Linked DNA regions of Cecembia calidifontis. Each later gene encodes a partner of the first gene's protein in a complex. Links are inferred from orthologs where the notes say so. Each region holds a gene or a part of one and is shown in the gene's direction. Other genes may lie near its edges.

Evidence for each region.
Region 2: the proteins of tsaD (region 1) and tsaE are in contact, whole or in part, in a crystal structure (PDB 6N9A), measured with the Thermotoga maritima proteins. The link is inferred for Cecembia calidifontis from one-to-one orthologs. Residues at the interface, in WP_004082750.1 of Thermotoga maritima: Cys10, Asp11, Arg49, His50, Leu82, Gly84, Gly135, Gly136, Glu154, Thr155, Leu156, Asp157, Asp158, Ser159, Glu162, Asp165, Lys166, Arg169, Leu170, Tyr175, Lys213, Thr214, Leu217, Tyr218, Gln221, Arg222, Asn324; in WP_004082108.1 of Thermotoga maritima: Leu37, Gly38, Lys46, Lys57, Val59, Lys60, Ser61, Thr63, Phe64, Thr65, Leu66, Met67, Val69, Pro71, Tyr82, Arg83, Leu84, Asp86, Asp88, Phe89, Asp93, Ile128, Asp130, Glu131, Arg134.

What each region holds. Positions count from the first base shown.
Region 1 is NZ_SGXG01000001.1:2,046,131-2,054,192, forward strand. The notes cover bases 2,624-5,391. They hold tsaD (tRNA (adenosine(37)-N6)-threonylcarbamoyltransferase complex transferase subunit TsaD), read left to right. Parts: upstream 2,624-3,389; coding sequence 3,390-4,394; downstream 4,395-5,391. Other genes in these bases: BC751_RS08955 (translocation/assembly module TamB domain-containing protein), read right to left, coding at 2,624-3,377; BC751_RS08965 (transposase), read left to right, coding at 4,492-4,872; BC751_RS08970 (IS3 family transposase), read left to right, coding at 4,869-5,391. Outside these bases: more of BC751_RS08955, read right to left, coding at 1-2,623; more of BC751_RS08970, read left to right, coding at 5,392-5,747; smpB (SsrA-binding protein), read left to right, coding at 6,097-6,564; BC751_RS08980 (HNH endonuclease), read left to right, coding at 6,621-7,127; BC751_RS08985 (hybrid sensor histidine kinase/response regulator), read left to right, coding at 7,180-8,062.
Region 2 is NZ_SGXG01000001.1:2,460,832-2,469,073, forward strand. Bases 2,418-5,365 are described here. They hold tsaE (tRNA (adenosine(37)-N6)-threonylcarbamoyltransferase complex ATPase subunit type 1 TsaE), read left to right. Parts: upstream 2,418-3,643; coding sequence 3,644-4,087; downstream 4,088-5,365. Other genes in these bases: porX (T9SS response regulator signal transducer PorX), read left to right, coding at 2,418-3,639; BC751_RS10705 (alanine dehydrogenase), read left to right, coding at 4,080-5,282. In the rest of the region: lpxD (UDP-3-O-(3-hydroxymyristoyl)glucosamine N-acyltransferase), read right to left, coding at 1-771; BC751_RS10690 (HD domain-containing protein), read right to left, coding at 790-2,028; more of porX, read left to right, coding at 2,080-2,417; BC751_RS10710 (response regulator), read right to left, coding at 5,414-5,872; BC751_RS10715 (inorganic diphosphatase), read left to right, coding at 6,265-6,804; BC751_RS10720 (outer membrane beta-barrel protein), read left to right, coding at 6,856-7,902; BC751_RS10725 (hypothetical protein), read right to left, coding at 7,874-8,242. UniProt on the Escherichia coli protein: Required for the formation of a threonylcarbamoyl group on adenosine at position 37 (t(6)A37) in tRNAs that read codons beginning with adenine.

The sequences.
Region 1 (8,062 bases):
ATATTGATAAATTCTTCCTGGGCCTGTTCATTACTGCTTCCAAAAGGAATATAAATTCTTGTATTGGGCTGTGATGTTGCCCTTGCTGTAATATCCAGGTTGTTGGCGGCCCCAAAAATATTGAGCGAGCCTGTAACATATGCCGTTCCATAAAAGAGATCATTGTCCCTAATGGTGGTATTTAAAACCTGGAAATTTTCCAGGTTGGAACTGATATCGAGGATAAAGTCGGAGAAGTAATCATGGGAAATACCGCCCCGCATTCTGGCAATATTACCATTCACATCACGTAATTGTAGTTCTCTGAAGCTTATTTCATTGGGATTAAAAATTACATTGCCGTTGACCGTATAGAAAGTATTGAGGTAATTGATCAATACAGTGCCTCCATTCAGCCTTCCGGTACCCAAGACCACAGGAAAATTTATGGTTCCTTCAATGATCAACTCACCTGAAACTGTACCCCCTAATCTGGTCAGATAATCCGAAAGGAAGGGTTCTAAGACCGAAAGATCGGTGTCATTTAAGCTGGCCTTGAGTGCAAGTTCATCATCATCACTTCCCAAATAACCATTTACAGTGATTACTTTTTTATCTTCTCTAGTATTGGTCAGGTCAAGGTGGATCAACCTGTCAGAAAAATAGGTGGCTGCATCGATATCACCTACAAGGAATTTGTTGATATACATCTCCTCTATTTTGAGCTGTCCATTGACGCCGATATTTTCATAAAAATTGCTCAATCCAAATTGCCCGTTGGCATAACCTTCAAATTCTTTGGTGCTTAGGGTATTGAAAAAGTCCAGATTCAGTTCGTTGATCTGTAGGGAAAGGATGTCTTTTGGATCGGGTGAAATGGTTCCGTTGAAAGAGATGAATTGATTTTCGTTGAATAATTTGATATTGTCAAAAAGGAATGTTTTACCGGTTATATAGATCTGATTGTTATTGGCAAAACGCCAAGTTTTATCAAGGACTTTAAGCTCAGAAGGATCAAAAACAATGGTGGTATGGTCCGGATAAATGGTAATTTCACTTTTTACACGCACAAAACTCCCGGTCTCAAGCTGATCTTGCCTGTAAGTGAGGTCAATGTTTGACTCATCCCAAATGGCTTCCATGGCAAGATTGTTGAAGGTAAGTCCAGAGCTTAACATCTGTTTTTTTGAGAACACATAAAAAGATGCCAGGACTTCATCACTCACATTTAGCTTGGAAGTGTTAAAGTCCAGATTGGTATTATATAAGAAGTTGCCGTTGTAATAAATGGTATCTATACTCGAAAAAAAGTTAAGTATTGTATTGTCCGGCGTTTGGTAAAAAGCTCCTTCAATTAGCGTGTTTTTGGAAATGGAAGCTTTGGGTTCAAATAAATTGATGATCGGGTTGATGTCTATGAAATTCAGGTTAATATCAATATTGTAGGGTTCTGGTTTCGCTATTTTTTTTCTTGAAACGGGTTTTTCCGAATTGGTCAAAAGCGCAAAATATTCCTTTCCTAAAGTTTGAACGTCATTGACAAGTTCATTCACCTTGAATTTCCCGGATATGCCAGCTACCAAAAGGTCTGAATTCAGGGAAATCAAGCGGGAATCGTCAGTAAAAAGAGACTGAAAGAAAAAATTGTCAATATAGAGATTTCTTCCTTCATAGCTAAGGTTGATGTCACTGAATCTCGCTATTCCTTCGATATCATCCAAAGTGATTCCCTTGGTGTCCATGTCAACTTTTCCACTTACGAAGGTTTCACGCTCCATAAACCCAAGATTTTTGAGAAATGCGGTGTCCAATTCCACATTCAACCGGATGGAATCTTTCCCATCCCTTACATCAAGGACACCTCTGATTTCTCCTTTTAGGTTAGGGTCATTGACAACCAGTTTTCCACGGAACAAATCCTTACCATAAGTCGCATTTGTTTTGATGTTGACATAATTGTAACCATTTACCCCGGCAGTTTTAATGTCCGCATCGATTTCCAATAGGGCATTTTGTATGGAGAGGCCCCTGCCTCTTATATTTCCTGTCAGGTTGACTTTTTGAAACCTCTGCCTGTCTTCCAATAAGACTCCTATGTCCAAATTTCTGAGTTCGACCCTTCCGGTGTAGGTAGGTTCACCGTTTTCTGATCTGTAATGTAACCTTCCGATCATATTTCCTATACCTGTCCGGAAGTTGCCATTGGCTGTAAATATATGCAGATAGCCTGAAAAATCGGTGTCAAATCGGATGTCCCTGAATTTATTGATCTCTTTTCTGGCTTCATCTGAAATGTAAGGTGCGAGGTCATTGCTGTTAAGCACGGAGTTCATTAGGGACATCTGGAAAAAAGTCTCATTGATGTAGGGTAAGCCCTCTATTCTGAATTTTCCAAAAAGCGCACTCCTTAGCCCAAACCGGATGAGCAGCTGCTCGGAAGAAAAATCCGAAACAGTACCTATAACCTCTCCACTTAAGAATATCCTGTCTTCGATATTAGGCAGCTCCTCTGAAAAATACCTTAAATCCTGGATATCAAGAGCAGTTTCATCCAGTCTTGCAGTAATCCGTACCTCCTTGTTAAAGTTATTTAAGGAGCGGATGGAGTCAAAATCAAATCTCAGGTAGTTTTTGATTTCTGTTTTATTGGAGCGCAGAAAGAGGTCACTGAACTCCATGGAATTAGGCGTGTAGGTAAAATCAGTCTTAAGTTGCTGAAAAACCATTCCTGAGGTTGATTCTACCCCCCTCAGATAATTTACTTTCATTCCTATTTCAGGTCCTTTGGAATAAAAGCCGTCCACATCGGCAATCAGTTCGCGAAATCTTAGGTTGGTGTAATCAAAGCCTGAAGTGACAGGGGCTGTGACATAATTGATGATGTCCAAAGAGGTTTCCTTGAAGAAAATATTGTTGATATTGAATTTTCCTGAAGGTTGTGTAGGATCTTTTTTTCCGGGAAGTATTTCGTTGAACCTGCTGAAAAATTCGGCAATATTCATCTGGTAGTCATCGTCATGGGAAATAAGTCGGACGTAACCTTTCTCCATTTTAATTTGATCCAAGGCTGGGTTAGACCTGTCCAACAAGCCCTGCAAGGAAAAATCAATATAAACTTCCTCCAGATCTACCATGAGGCTATCCTGGTGGTCATAAATAATGACGTCTTTTAGTGACACCGCATCCCACCAGCGGATTCTGACTTTAGAAATACTTGTATTAAACCCTGTATTGTCGGTAATGTAGGTAGTCAGCCAACCTATAATTTTTGTTTGGACTGCTGGTATCTGTAGTGAAATAGCAATAAGCAAAACACCAAAAACAAGGAAAAGCAGCAGCCTAAAGGTCAGCCTTAAGGCTTTCAGTAAAATTTCCGTAACTTTCGGGTTCTTTTCCAAGGAATAAGCGCAATGAAGATCAATATACTGGCAATAGAGTCATCTTGTGATGAAACGTCAGCATCGGTAATTTCTGATGGCAAAGTACTCAATAATATAATCGCCACGCAATCAGTACACGAAAAATATGGGGGAGTTGTTCCTGAGTTGGCTTCAAGAGCCCACCAACAACACCTTATTCCTGTAGTGGCTGAGGCAATGAAAACCTCCGGCCTATCAAAAAAAGACCTTTCGGCCGTTGCATTTACAAAAGGCCCCGGACTGATGGGATCTTTGATGGTAGGTGTCTCTTTCGCCAAATCTTTTGCTTACGCCTTGGGCATCCCATTGATTGAGGTCAATCATATGCAGGCCCATATCCTGGCGCATTTTATTGAGGACCCTAAGCCCCGGTTTCCATTTATTTGTTTGACGGTGAGCGGGGGCCATACCCAATTGGTTTTGGTAAAGGATTACCTGGACATGGAGATCATTGGGGAAACAACCGATGATGCTGTCGGAGAGGCTTTTGATAAGACTGCCAAGTTGCTCGGCCTGCCTTATCCCGGAGGACCCCTGATAGATAAATATGCAAAAGAAGGCAATCCAAAAGCCTTTGAATTCCCTGTTTCAGATATTCCGGATCTGGACTTTTCTTTTTCCGGAATCAAAACGGCAGTCCTGTACTTTCTTCGGGATCAGATAAAAAAGCATCCTGATTTTATTCAGGACAATCTTGCGGATATTTGTGCTTCGGTGCAGTTCACATTGATCAAAATGTTGCTTCAAAAGTTGAAGAAGGCGGCGAAATCACATAAGATTAAGGAGATTGCGATAGCAGGTGGTGTTTCCGCCAATTCAGGGCTAAGGGAAGCCCTTCAAAAGGAAAGTAAAAAATCAGGATGGAACCTTTATGTTCCCAAATTCGAATATTGTACCGATAATGCGGCCATGATTGCCATGGCAGCACATTTTAAATTCCTAAAAGGGGAATTCTCCGGCTTGGACGTGGTGCCGGAGGCAAGGATGAGGTTTTGAGATGAAAGAAGTGGGATTTCGGAAGGCAGGTTTCGGAAAGTGATGTCACGTCCTGAAATAGCTTGACAGATTAAGTCAAACTAAAAACAGGAAAAAAATGACAAAAACGGTTCGGGAATTTAACAGGTACAGTATTAGCTTCAAGAAGCAAGTAGTAGAGGAGCTGGAAAATGGAAGTTCCTATTCTTATCTTCAAAAGAAGTATGATATTAGAGGAGCGGAGACGATCCAGAGGTGGGTCAGGTCCTTTGGCAGGGATCATTTGTTGAACAAAAGGGTTAGAATAGAGACTATGGATGAGAAGAGAAGACTTAAGGAACTGGAAGAGGAGAACAAGAGGTTAAAACTTGCCTTGGCCGATTCGATAGTTGCCAACAAGATGCTTGAGACGCTGATAGATGTTGCAAATGATGAATACAAGACGGATTTAAAAAAAAACTTTGGCAACGGACTGTTTCAAAAAGGCCTGAAGAAGTGAGCGTTAAGTCCGGTTGTACTTACTTTGGTTACAGTAGGTCAGCATATTATGGTTGGATGGACTCCAAGTTGAAGGAGGAAGCGCAATACGACCTGGTATTGGAGCTTGTCCGGGATTACCGGAGGACGCATCCGATGATGGGCACAAGAAAGCTTCAGGAGTTGATCAGAGAAGATGCGGTGAGGTTGGAGATCAGCATAGGAAGGGACAGGCTCTTTGAGTTGTTGCGTTCTGAAGGCTTGCTGGTCAAGCGCAAGAGGAAGTATGTTGTTACAACGCAGTCATTTATGCGCTACAGTAAATATGAGGATCTGTTCAATGGCAATGTCTGGACCACTGCCCATCAGGCCTGGGTTTCGGACATAACCTATATCCGTGTCGGGGATTCCTTCAGGTACCTGTATCTTATTACCGATGCATACAGCAGGAAGATAGTAGGATGGTATTTGGGGAATACGCTTGAGTCAAAATGTGCTGTAGAAGCCTTAAAAATGGCGATAGAACAATGTCCGTCAACAGAAGGCATTGTTCATCACTCAGATAGGGGCTTTCAGTATTGCAGTAAGATTTATACTGAATTACTGGAAAAGGAAGGTATAAAGTCCAGTATGGGAGAAGCAGGGAATTGCTATGATAATGCAATGGCAGAGCGGGTTAACGGGATTCTGAAGATTGAATATAAACTTGGGGACAGGTTTAAGAATCTCAAAGAAGCGTTTGCAGCAGTAAGGCATGGAGTATGGGCCTACAATGAAAAGAGGCCACATTGTTCATTAAATATGAAGAAGCCGATTGAGGTACATGAGGGACTAACAGTGTTTTCATCTCTCAAACGCAAAAGTAGCCCAAGACAGAGACCTGTCAAGGCTATATAAACGTCGCTTCGCTCCGGCCTTGACAGGTCTCCTTACTTGGGCTCTAGGGCATTTAAGAGGATTGAAAATAAAAGAAAAAACAAAGAAAAAAGTGTCAAGTAAAATCAGGACGTGACATGATGAGTCGGAGATATTGAACCATCAATAAGAAGATTAAATTTGGAGGTCGATAGGCATAAATTAAGAGGCGGGCAAAATTAGAAATGGTTCCTAAAGGAGTTTAGTGTGCCGTTTTTTTTTTGAAGAGAACAGGTTTGTGAATTCATTTGAATAGGGCTGAAGGGCTTTGATATCAAAAGGTTAGTTATAGGCCTTTTCTGAAGTTAAAGATAGAATTGCGTTAAAATCAATGGGACAGGACAAAAAGAAATTTGATAAAATCATCAATATCAGGAACAAGAAGGCAAGTTTTGAATTTGAGTTTCTGGATACTTTTATTGCCGGAATTGTACTCCGGGGAACCGAAATCAAGTCGGTGAGGGAAGGGAAGGTATCCCTTACTGAGGCATATTGTTATTTCAAAAGGGGTGATTTGTACGTGAAACAGATGCATATTGCCCCTTATTCTATGGCTGCCAGTTATAACCACGACCCGGTAAGGGAAAGGAAACTTTTGTTGAACAAAAAGGAACTGGAAAAACTGGAGTCCAAGTTTGAAGAAAAGGGTCTTTCGATAGTTCCTGTCAGGATTTTTATCAACGATAAGGGCCTAGCAAAAATGGAAATTGCATTGGCAAGAGGTAAGAAGCTCCATGACAAGAGGGAGGACATCAAATCCAAAGATATCAAAAGAGAACTGGACCGTATGAGGTTTTAAAAACAATCCCGCTGAACAACAGGTTTTTCCACTCAAAGATTTTATATTAGGGGATTATGGAAAAACGTGTTTTAGTTCTAAATCTTGATCATTCTCCTGTAGCCATAGTACCGGTTCAGAAGGCGCTCGTTTTGTCCATTTTGGAAAAAGTAAGCTGCCTGAGTTATTATGAGTCGCTCATTATCCGAACTGTCAATCAAGAGTTCAAATATCCTGCGGTCATCCGGCTCAATGAATATAAAAGCATTCCATATAAGGGCGTTTTACTCAATAGGGCCAATCTGTTCAAAAGAGATGGTCATGAATGCCAATATTGCGGATCCAGGAAACATTTGACCATAGACCATATTCTTCCCAAGTCCAAAGGTGGAAAAACCAACTGGACCAATTTGATCACTGCCTGTCACCGTTGCAATGTCAACAAGGGAGATAAAACACCGGAACAGGCAGGTTTAAGGCTCCGAAGGCAGCCATTCCGCCCCACTTTAAGTTTTTTTATTGCGGAATATGCAGAAAGGCATGCAGAGGAGTGGATGCCTTTTTTGGATGTAAGGACGGTCTGAAAAAGGCTGTTTGGAATGGAAATTGCTCCTGTTTTTATAAAATAGACCCCATTTGTTAAAAAGAAACAAAAAATATCAGGTAGGTAACAAGGTAGTCGTCGGATTCATTTTGTCGGCTTTTTTGGTAGTTTCTGTCAGTGTCATCACCTTTTACAGTATCCGTAATCTATTGAATACGGTAGAGAACCTTTCAGAACCCAATGAAAAATTGAGGCAACTAAATGGACTTTTTGCAGATGTCTACCTTTTGGATATGTCCAAAACAGAAAGGACTTCAGATAAGGATTCTGTTTTGGAGGAAACACTGAACAGCATCAAAAGGCGCTTAGATTGGTTGAAATCCCATGCCGAAGATTCCACTGAGTTTGGGAATTATGAAAAAATAAGCTTAAATATCAGTGAATTGATGGTGGTATATGCAGGGCTTGAAGAAGTGAGGTATAACCTGACAAGCAGGACCTTTAGTGAGGAAGCTTTAAGAAATATCGAAAGGAGAATCAAGAGGCAACAGGAGCGGAGTGAGATGCAGTTTTTGGGCAGGATAAGGAACAGGGATATTTTAGCGGACATCTCATTGCCCCAAAAAAATTCAGAAGAGACAGAGTCAGAAATGAAACCAATTGAAATTGACGGATTTCAGGAGGAATTATTGGACATGGTCAAAAACCTGGAAGAATTGCAGTCTATTTCGGTGCAGGGAAAATCCAATACAGAATCTACGGAGAATGCCCTGGAAGCAATAAAGGCTTATATGACAGAGATGTTCAAAGATGAGCAGCGTCTCCAAAGAAATTTTGTGAGCTTGGAGGAAAGGCTTATCAATAAGAACAAAGAAGTGTTTTCCCAGATTCAGGGATTGATTTCTATCCTTCAGGGTGATCTTTTGGCTACTTACAGAAATAAGACCCAATCTGCTTACAGCCTGACTTATACTG
Region 2 (8,242 bases), 410 kb from region 1 along the record:
GCCTGTTTGCGATGCAATTACGGTATTTTCTCCAATAATAACATTATGTGCTATCTGTACTAGATTGTCTATTTTAGCTCCTTTTTTGATCAGGGTACTTCCCATAGTAGCACAGTCTATCGTGGTATTGGCCCCTATGCTTACATGGTCTTCAATGATAACATTGCCGATTTGGGGGATTGTCTTATAAGTGCCATCTTCTTGTGGAGCAAACCCAAAACCATCAGACCCAATGACCGCTCCGGGATGGATTTCACAGTGGCTGCCAATGACGGTATCATTGCAAATTTTGACTCCTGCATGGATGATTGTATGATCACCAATCCGAACATTGTCACCTACATAGGCATGAGGGTGGATTTTTACACCATTTCCAATTTTGCAGTTTTTTCCCACATAGGAGAAGGCGCCTCTGTATCCTGCCTCTCCCTGTACGCTTGAAGGGTCAAAATAGGAGGGCTGTTCCACACCCACTTTGCCCATTTTGGTCATATTGGAGTAGGCTTCCAAGAGCTGGGTAAAGCCCGTATAGGCATTTTTTACCCTGATGAGATTACATTTCAGCGGTCTTGAAGGTTTAAAATTTTCTGAAACGATCACCGCTGTAGCTTCGGTTTGATAGATGAATTGTTCGTATTTTTCATTGGAAAGAAACGCGATCCCTCCAGGTTTGCCTTCCTGAATCTTATCCAGGCGGTTGACCTTGAGGCTTCCGTCACCTTCAACTTTACCGTTGATGAGAGCTGCAATCTGGTCTAAGGAAAATTCCATTGGTATGTTCGAATTTGGCTACAAAATTAAACTTTTGGCTTGGCATACGTAATGCTTCTTGACTATTTTGCTCATAGCTTTGATATTTGGCAGGTCTGCGGCCTGGGCAACATCAATGATCTGTCCTTTTTTGGTCAGGATATATATTCTTTCTTTGGTCAAATAGGCATAATTGCTTATTGATCCATGAGTGAAAAAGTAATGAAGATCATTCAAAGGAATTTCAAGCTTCTTCATGGTTTTCTTTTTCAGAACTTCAAGCTCTTCTTCACCGAATTCTTCATTTCTTAGGGTTATTTTAAACAACTTCCTTCTGAGGAACATTTCTGAAATGTTCCTTAAAATATAGTCCGATTCATTTTTCCACAATTTCACTGCGCCCCATATATCATAATCATCCAGGCCTAGAAATATTTTTAACAAATCAGGGGAGTTTTTGAAGTCATATAACCTGAAGTCATTTTCCAAAAAATGGAGTAACTCATCCGTGGCTTTCAACTTACCCCTTGTCTGCTGAATCTCTTTGGCCCTTGTAATTAGGTTGATGAGCATTTTTTCAGCAGAGACGGTGGTTTTGTGCAGATAAACCTGCCAGTACATGAGCCTTCTGGCACTGAGGAAGTTTTCGATACTGTACAGTCCTTTCTCCTCTACGACCAATTGGTCATTTTTGATATCCATCATTTTGATGATCCGGTCTGCCCCGATGGTTCCTTCAGACACTCCCGTAAAAAAGCAGTCCCTTTGAAGGTAATCCAATCTGTCAATATCCAATTGGCTGGAAACCAACTGATGAAAGAATTTTCTTTCATACTGATCTTTGAAAATTTGAATTGCCAAATCCAGCTGTCCGTCAAACTCTCTGTTCAATTCCTCAATGACCAAAAGAGAAATGGACTCATGAGGGATATTTTGCAATAATGAAAATTCCAGGGCGTGAGAAAAAGGCCCATGACCAATATCATGCAACAAAATAGCGATCAGAGCTGCCTCATATTCCTCATCTGAGATTTCATTGCCTTTATGGCGGAGGTTATCCAAAGTGATACTCATGAGGTGCATGGCACCAATGGCATGATGGAAGCGGGTATGGAGTGCCCCGGGGTAGACGAAATCAGTTAAACCAAGTTGCTTAATCCGACGTAACCTTTGGAAGTAAGGGTGGTCAATGATTGAAAAAATAAGTTCACTTGGGATAGTTATAAATCCGTAAACAGGATCATTCAGAATTTTACGACTTTTCAATGTCCCAGACATTTGATTGGTTCCAAAAGTAATTATAATTTTAAAAGAAATAAACGGCATTATATGCAAAAGTCTAAAATCCTTTGGGCAGATGACGAAATAGACCTGCTAAAACCCCATATTCTCTTTCTTCAACAAAGAGGCTATGACATTATTACTGTGAACAGTGGGTTGGATGCAATCGATATGGTGGAGGATCAGAATTTCGATGTGATCTTTTTGGATGAAATGATGCCCGGGATGACTGGTTTGGAAACTTTGCAGCAGATCAAAATGGTAAAGCCCCAGATTCCGGTGGTCATGATCACCAAAAGCGAGGAAGAGCAGATTATGGATGACGCCATAGGGGGACAAATTGCAGATTACCTTATCAAGCCGATCAACCCCAATCAGATACTGTTATCTGTCAAAAAAATCCTTCAGAACAAGCAGCTGATTTCTGAACGGACCAATCTTTCCTACCGTCAGGATTTTATGAACATCAGCATGGCCTGCAATGATGCCTCAAGCCATCAGGAATGGACGGATATTTATAAAAGGCTGACATATTGGGAACTCGAAATTGATAAAACCGAAAACAAAAGCATGCAGGAGGTCTTGGAAACCCAAAAAACCGAGGCCAATTCCCTTTTTGCTAAATTTATTAAATCTAATTACCTGAATTGGCTGAATGATTCCCGTTCGGATGCCCCTATATTGTCCCATAAACTGATGAAAGAAAGGGTTTTTCCTTCTATCCGCCAGGGAAACCCCTTGTTTTTTGTGGTGATTGATAACCTTAGATTGGACCAATGGGAGGTACTGAAACCCTTGATTACAACTTATTTTAATATTGAGGAAGAAAGTACTTATTACAGTATTTTGCCTACCACTACAGCCTATGCCAGGAACGCGCTTTTTAGCGGATTGATGCCTTCAGAAATGGCTAGGTTTCATCCAGAACTGTGGGAAGGGGAAGATTCGGATGAAGGGAAAAATAATAATGAGGAGGAGTTTTTGGGGGAAAATCTGCACAGGAACAGGATGAATGTCAAATTCAGTTACAATAAGATCCTACAGGCACACCAAGGCAAGCTGGTGTTGGATCAGTTCCAAAACCTATTGAATAATGACCTCAACGTTTTGGTTTACAATTTTGTGGATATGATGTCCCATGCCCGTACGGATATGAAAATGATCCGGGAGCTGGCTCCCAATGAGTCTGCATATAGATCTTTGACCAAAAGCTGGTTTGAGCATTCCACTCTTTTCGAATTATTTAAGAAAATCAATGATGTAGGCGCAGAAGTAATTGTCACTACGGATCATGGGACCAAGCGGGTACATAAGCCTTACAAAATCATTGGCGATAAAACTGTAACCACCAATTTGAGGTACAAGCAGGGAAAAAATCTCAATTATGAAAGCGGGAAGGTGTTTGAGATCTTAAAACCTGAAGAGGCCAAACTGCCTAAATTTAATGTTTCTACGAGTTATGTTTTTGCCGTAGAAGATTATTTCTTTGCATATCCAAACAATTACAATTATTATGTAAATTACTACAAAGATACCTTTCAACATGGAGGGGTGTCTCTGGAGGAAATGATTATTCCAATAGCTCATTTAGTCCCAAAGAATAGTTAAGGGTTTGAAAATTATCCATTGTGAAAATTTAGATCAGTTGGAAGAAACAGCTGAGCAGGTGATCAGATTTTGTGGGAAAGACAAAATCTGGGTCTTCAAAGGTCAGATGGGAGCTGGAAAAACCACATTGATTAAGGCAATTTCCAAATGTTTTGGAATCGAAGATGTGGTTTCTTCCCCAACATTTTCTATCGTCAATGAATACAGAAACCCGAAAGGTCAAGTATTTTACCATTTTGACTTTTACAGAATCGAAGACCCTGAAGAAGTCTTGGAAATTGGAATTGATGAGTATTTCTACAGTGGGAATATCTGTTGGTTGGAATGGGCAGAGAAAATTCCGGAATATGTCCCTTCAGATTTTGTGTTTATTAAGATTGAAATAGGCGACCGAGGAGAAAGGATTATCAGTTTACAAAGGGTCTTAAATAGCGAAATAGATGGTTGAGTTAACAGAGAGCATAGGTTTATATCCCAAAGAGGCAGCGGCAAAAGTTAAAACGGCAAAAAATTCTTTGGTAATTGGAATACCAAGGGAAACTGCCGCTCAGGAAAAAAGAGTGGTTCTTACGCCGGAAGCGGTAGCGCTCTTGGTAAATAATGGGCAACAGGTGGTCGTTGAAACCAATGCGGGTCTCCTTGCCAAGTTTACTGACAAAGATTACTCAGATGCAGGTGCCAAAGTGGTGTATTCGGCAAAAGAGGCTTTTGATGCAGAAGTCATTTTAAAGGTGGAGCCGCCCACCACCGAAGAAATTGAATATATGCGTGCAGGATCATGTTTGATTTCTGCGCTGCAATTGGGGAAACAACATGCTGATTTTATCCATGCGCTTAACAGAAAAAGGATAACTGCTGTAGCTTTTGAGCATTTGGAAGATAAAGTGGGCGGTATGCCTGTGGTAAGGGCCATGAGTGAAATTGCAGGGAGTACGGTGATGCTTATAGCCGCCGAGTACCTGAGCAGTGTTAATGATGGTAAGGGACTGATATTGGGAGGTATCACCGGTGTCCCTCCTACGGAGGTGGTAATAGTGGGTGCGGGAACAGTAGCTGAGTATGCAGCGAGGACAGCCTTAGGATTGGGGGCAAGTATTAAAGTTTTTGATAACCATATCTATAAACTCAGAAGGATCAAGCAGCTCTTAGGCCAGCAAGTTTATACCTCTACCATTGATAATTACACACTCGGCCAGGCTCTCAAAGAAGCAGACGTGGTCATAGGAGCATTAAGGACTGAAAAGGGTAAAAATAAAATCGTGGTCAGTGAGGAAATGGTTGCTGCAATGATGGAAGGGAGTATTATCATTGATGTAAGTATCGACCAAGGAGGGTGTATAGAGACTGCTGAAATGACTTCCCACGAAAACCCGACTTATGTGAAACATGGAGTAATCCATTATTGTGTGCCCAACATAGCCTCTAGAGTGGCAAGGACAGCTTCGGCTGCTTTGAGCAATATTTTTACCCCTATTTTACTTCAGATGGCTGACTTGAGAGGGGCAGAAGAGATGATCTTCAATTATAAATGGTTTATGAAAGGGGTATATACCTATAGGGGAAGCCTTACCAATGCCTATTTGGCAAGGAAATTTGCAATGACGCACAAAGAACTCCAATTGTTACTAGCTGCAAGATATTGATCTCGCTTGCCACTCTAAATTGAAATGGTCGATCTCCATTGTTTTGACATAATGGCATCAAAAACCAATTTAGCACTAAGAAACTTGGCTGGTTATTTCCCCTGATTTCTTAACTGAAAAATGGGATATGCTTATTCCGATGTGATTTCAAGATCTTTTTTGAGACCTTGAATTTCTTTTTGAAGGTTTTTGACTTCCTTTCTCAAGCTGTAAGTTTCAAAAGCATTACGGATGATGTTCTTGAAGTACTCTTCATCCCAAGGTTTTGTCAGGTAATGGTAAATGACTCCTTTGTTGATGGCTTCTTGTACAAGTTGGATATCTGAATAGGCACTTAAAAGAATCCTGATAGGTTCTGGATATTCCGTCATGATAGAGGTAAAAAAATCAAGGCCAGTTTCAGATGGCATTCTTTGATCCGAAATGATGATATCGACGGGTTGGGTACTCAATATATGTCGGGCTTCTTTGGTTGAGGCAGTCAGCTGAACGTCAAAATCATATTTGAAAGTGGTTTTGAATGCCTGAAGATTGATTTCTTCATCATCTATATAAAGAACTTTGATTTTTTCTTCTTTGATATTCGACATTGTGGCTTATCAGGTTTTTTGTTGGTTAGCTTTTACTCTCAGCAAGTGCCAGGATTGCCCGAGCATACATCTTCAAATATCGAAATAATTCCGAATTTATGAAGTTTTTTTTTAGTTTTTAGTTGGTTGTTTTTTTCGGGTTTTTCAATTTTTTATTTTAAGTCTTATTTATAACCACTTGTGAAGGGCTCTTTCAAAAAGCAGAATTGGGAAAAATGGAAATTGATCAATATTTCTTTTAAGGCGTAAAAGGCTGTTTTGTACTGTTTTCTAATCGATTTTTTGGCATTATTTAATTTCAGTTCAGCACTTAAAAAGCCCAGTCAAACTTTGTAATAAGGTGATTTGGGCGTAATTTGCGTCCAAATTTAAATTTTAAAAAGTTTTTCATTATGATAAATCCATGGCACGATGTGCAAATAGGAAAAGAAGCTCCCGAATATGTCATGGGAGTCATTGAAATTCCAAAAGGTAGCAAAGGAAAATATGAATTGGATAAGAAGACAGGTATGCTGCTGCTGGATAGGGTTTTGTTTTCTGCTGTGCATTACCCCGCGAATTATGGTTTTATTCCCCAGACCTTTTGTGATGACAAGGACCCCTTGGATATTTTGATCATTTCGCAGATTGATATTCCTTCCATGACCTTGGTAAAGGCAAAAGTAATTGGGGTAATGCGAATGGTAGATGGAGGTGAAGCAGATGATAAAATAATAGCAGTAGCAGCTGATGATCAATCTGTGAACTATATCAGTGACATTGATGAGTTACCTCCTCATCTTATGAAAGAAGTCCACAGGTTTTTTGAGGATTACAAAAAACTTGAAAATAAAGAGGTAAAAGTAGAAGACTTCTTAGGCAAAGAGGAAGCCTTTAGGATCATTAGAGAAAGTATCGAATTGTACGATAAAAACTTCCGTACAAGAAAGTAACAAAATCTGGCCTGGGTATATGAATCCAGGCTTTTTTATTTAAATTTCTTAATGAGGTTTTTGCTGGTATTCTTTCTTTCTATATGCCCCACTTGGGTATTTTCTCAACAAAAGGAGTTTAATAATCTAATTTTTTCCGGTTACCTGGAATCCTATTATTCCTATGATTTCAACCAGCCGGATGATAACAGAAGACCTGATTTCTTATATAATTTCGCAAGGCATAACGAGTTTAGTTTTAACCTTGCCTTACTCAAAGTAGCTTATGAGGATGAGAATATCCGGTCCAGTTTTGCATTGATGGCAGGAAATTATGCCCAATATAACCTTCAAAATGAGCCAACTTGGGCGCAATTTGTAAATGAGGCCTCAGTAGGAGTGAAGCTTCACAGAAAGGTTTGGTTGGATGTAGGGATTATGCCTTCTCATATTGGGTTTGAAAGTTGGTATGGGATGGATTGCTGGCATTTAAGCAGGAGTCTTATGGCGGAAAACTCCCCGTATTTTTTAACTGGAGCAAGGCTTTCGTATGAGTCCAACCCCAACTGGGATTTTGTCCTTTGGGCTACCAACGGTTGGCAGAATGTCCAAAGACAGGACAGGAGTCGGGGACTTGGTTTAGGTTTTGGACTTAACCATAGGCCATATAAAGGCCTGGTCCTCCATTATGCTAATTATGTAGGCAACGAAGGCCTGGATCCTGTGCAAGCTTGGAGATTCTTTAACAATTTTTACATTCAGTATGGAAATGAGAATTGGGGAGCTACCCTTGGTACTGATTATGGTGTTCAGGAAGTAACTTTTGTTGGCGTCAGGCAATGGTATGGAGTAACCGCGTCGGTCAAAAAAACAATTTGGGAAAAATTTATCTTGGCAGGTAGAGCAGAGTATTATTCCGATCCAAATGCTGTCATTCTGAATAATGGCATGAAAGTATCCGGGTTATCGGCAAATTTGGATTATCCTTTTCGTGAAAATACGTTATTTCGGCTTGAGGCCAGGCAGTTTATCAGCCCAACTGCTGATTTTTCACTTCCAGGGGGCAGGTTCAGTAAGGGCAACACTGCGGTTACGGCTTCTTTTGCTGTTCGTTTTTGATTTTTTTCAAAGCGCTTACTTTTTTCTTTGGGACTTTCTTTTGGAGGTATTGGACAAAATCATCATAGTTGACATGTTCATGGTTGCTGATGGTAAAAGAAGTATTGTCGTCAAAGGCAATGGTCAATTGTTTGAATTCCCGCTTGTTTGAAATCATCTTTTCCTCATCCCACACCATGACCTGATTGAGGTCATATGAAATGGTTTTACCCCTTAAAGGCAAGCTGGTGATGATTTTTTCTTTTCCTGCTGAGATAAATTTAAAAGCAGCCATCATTTTTATCAGTAAAAGCAGGATTACCAAGGTCAGAATCACTGAGGCTATCAGATAAAAGGCCAA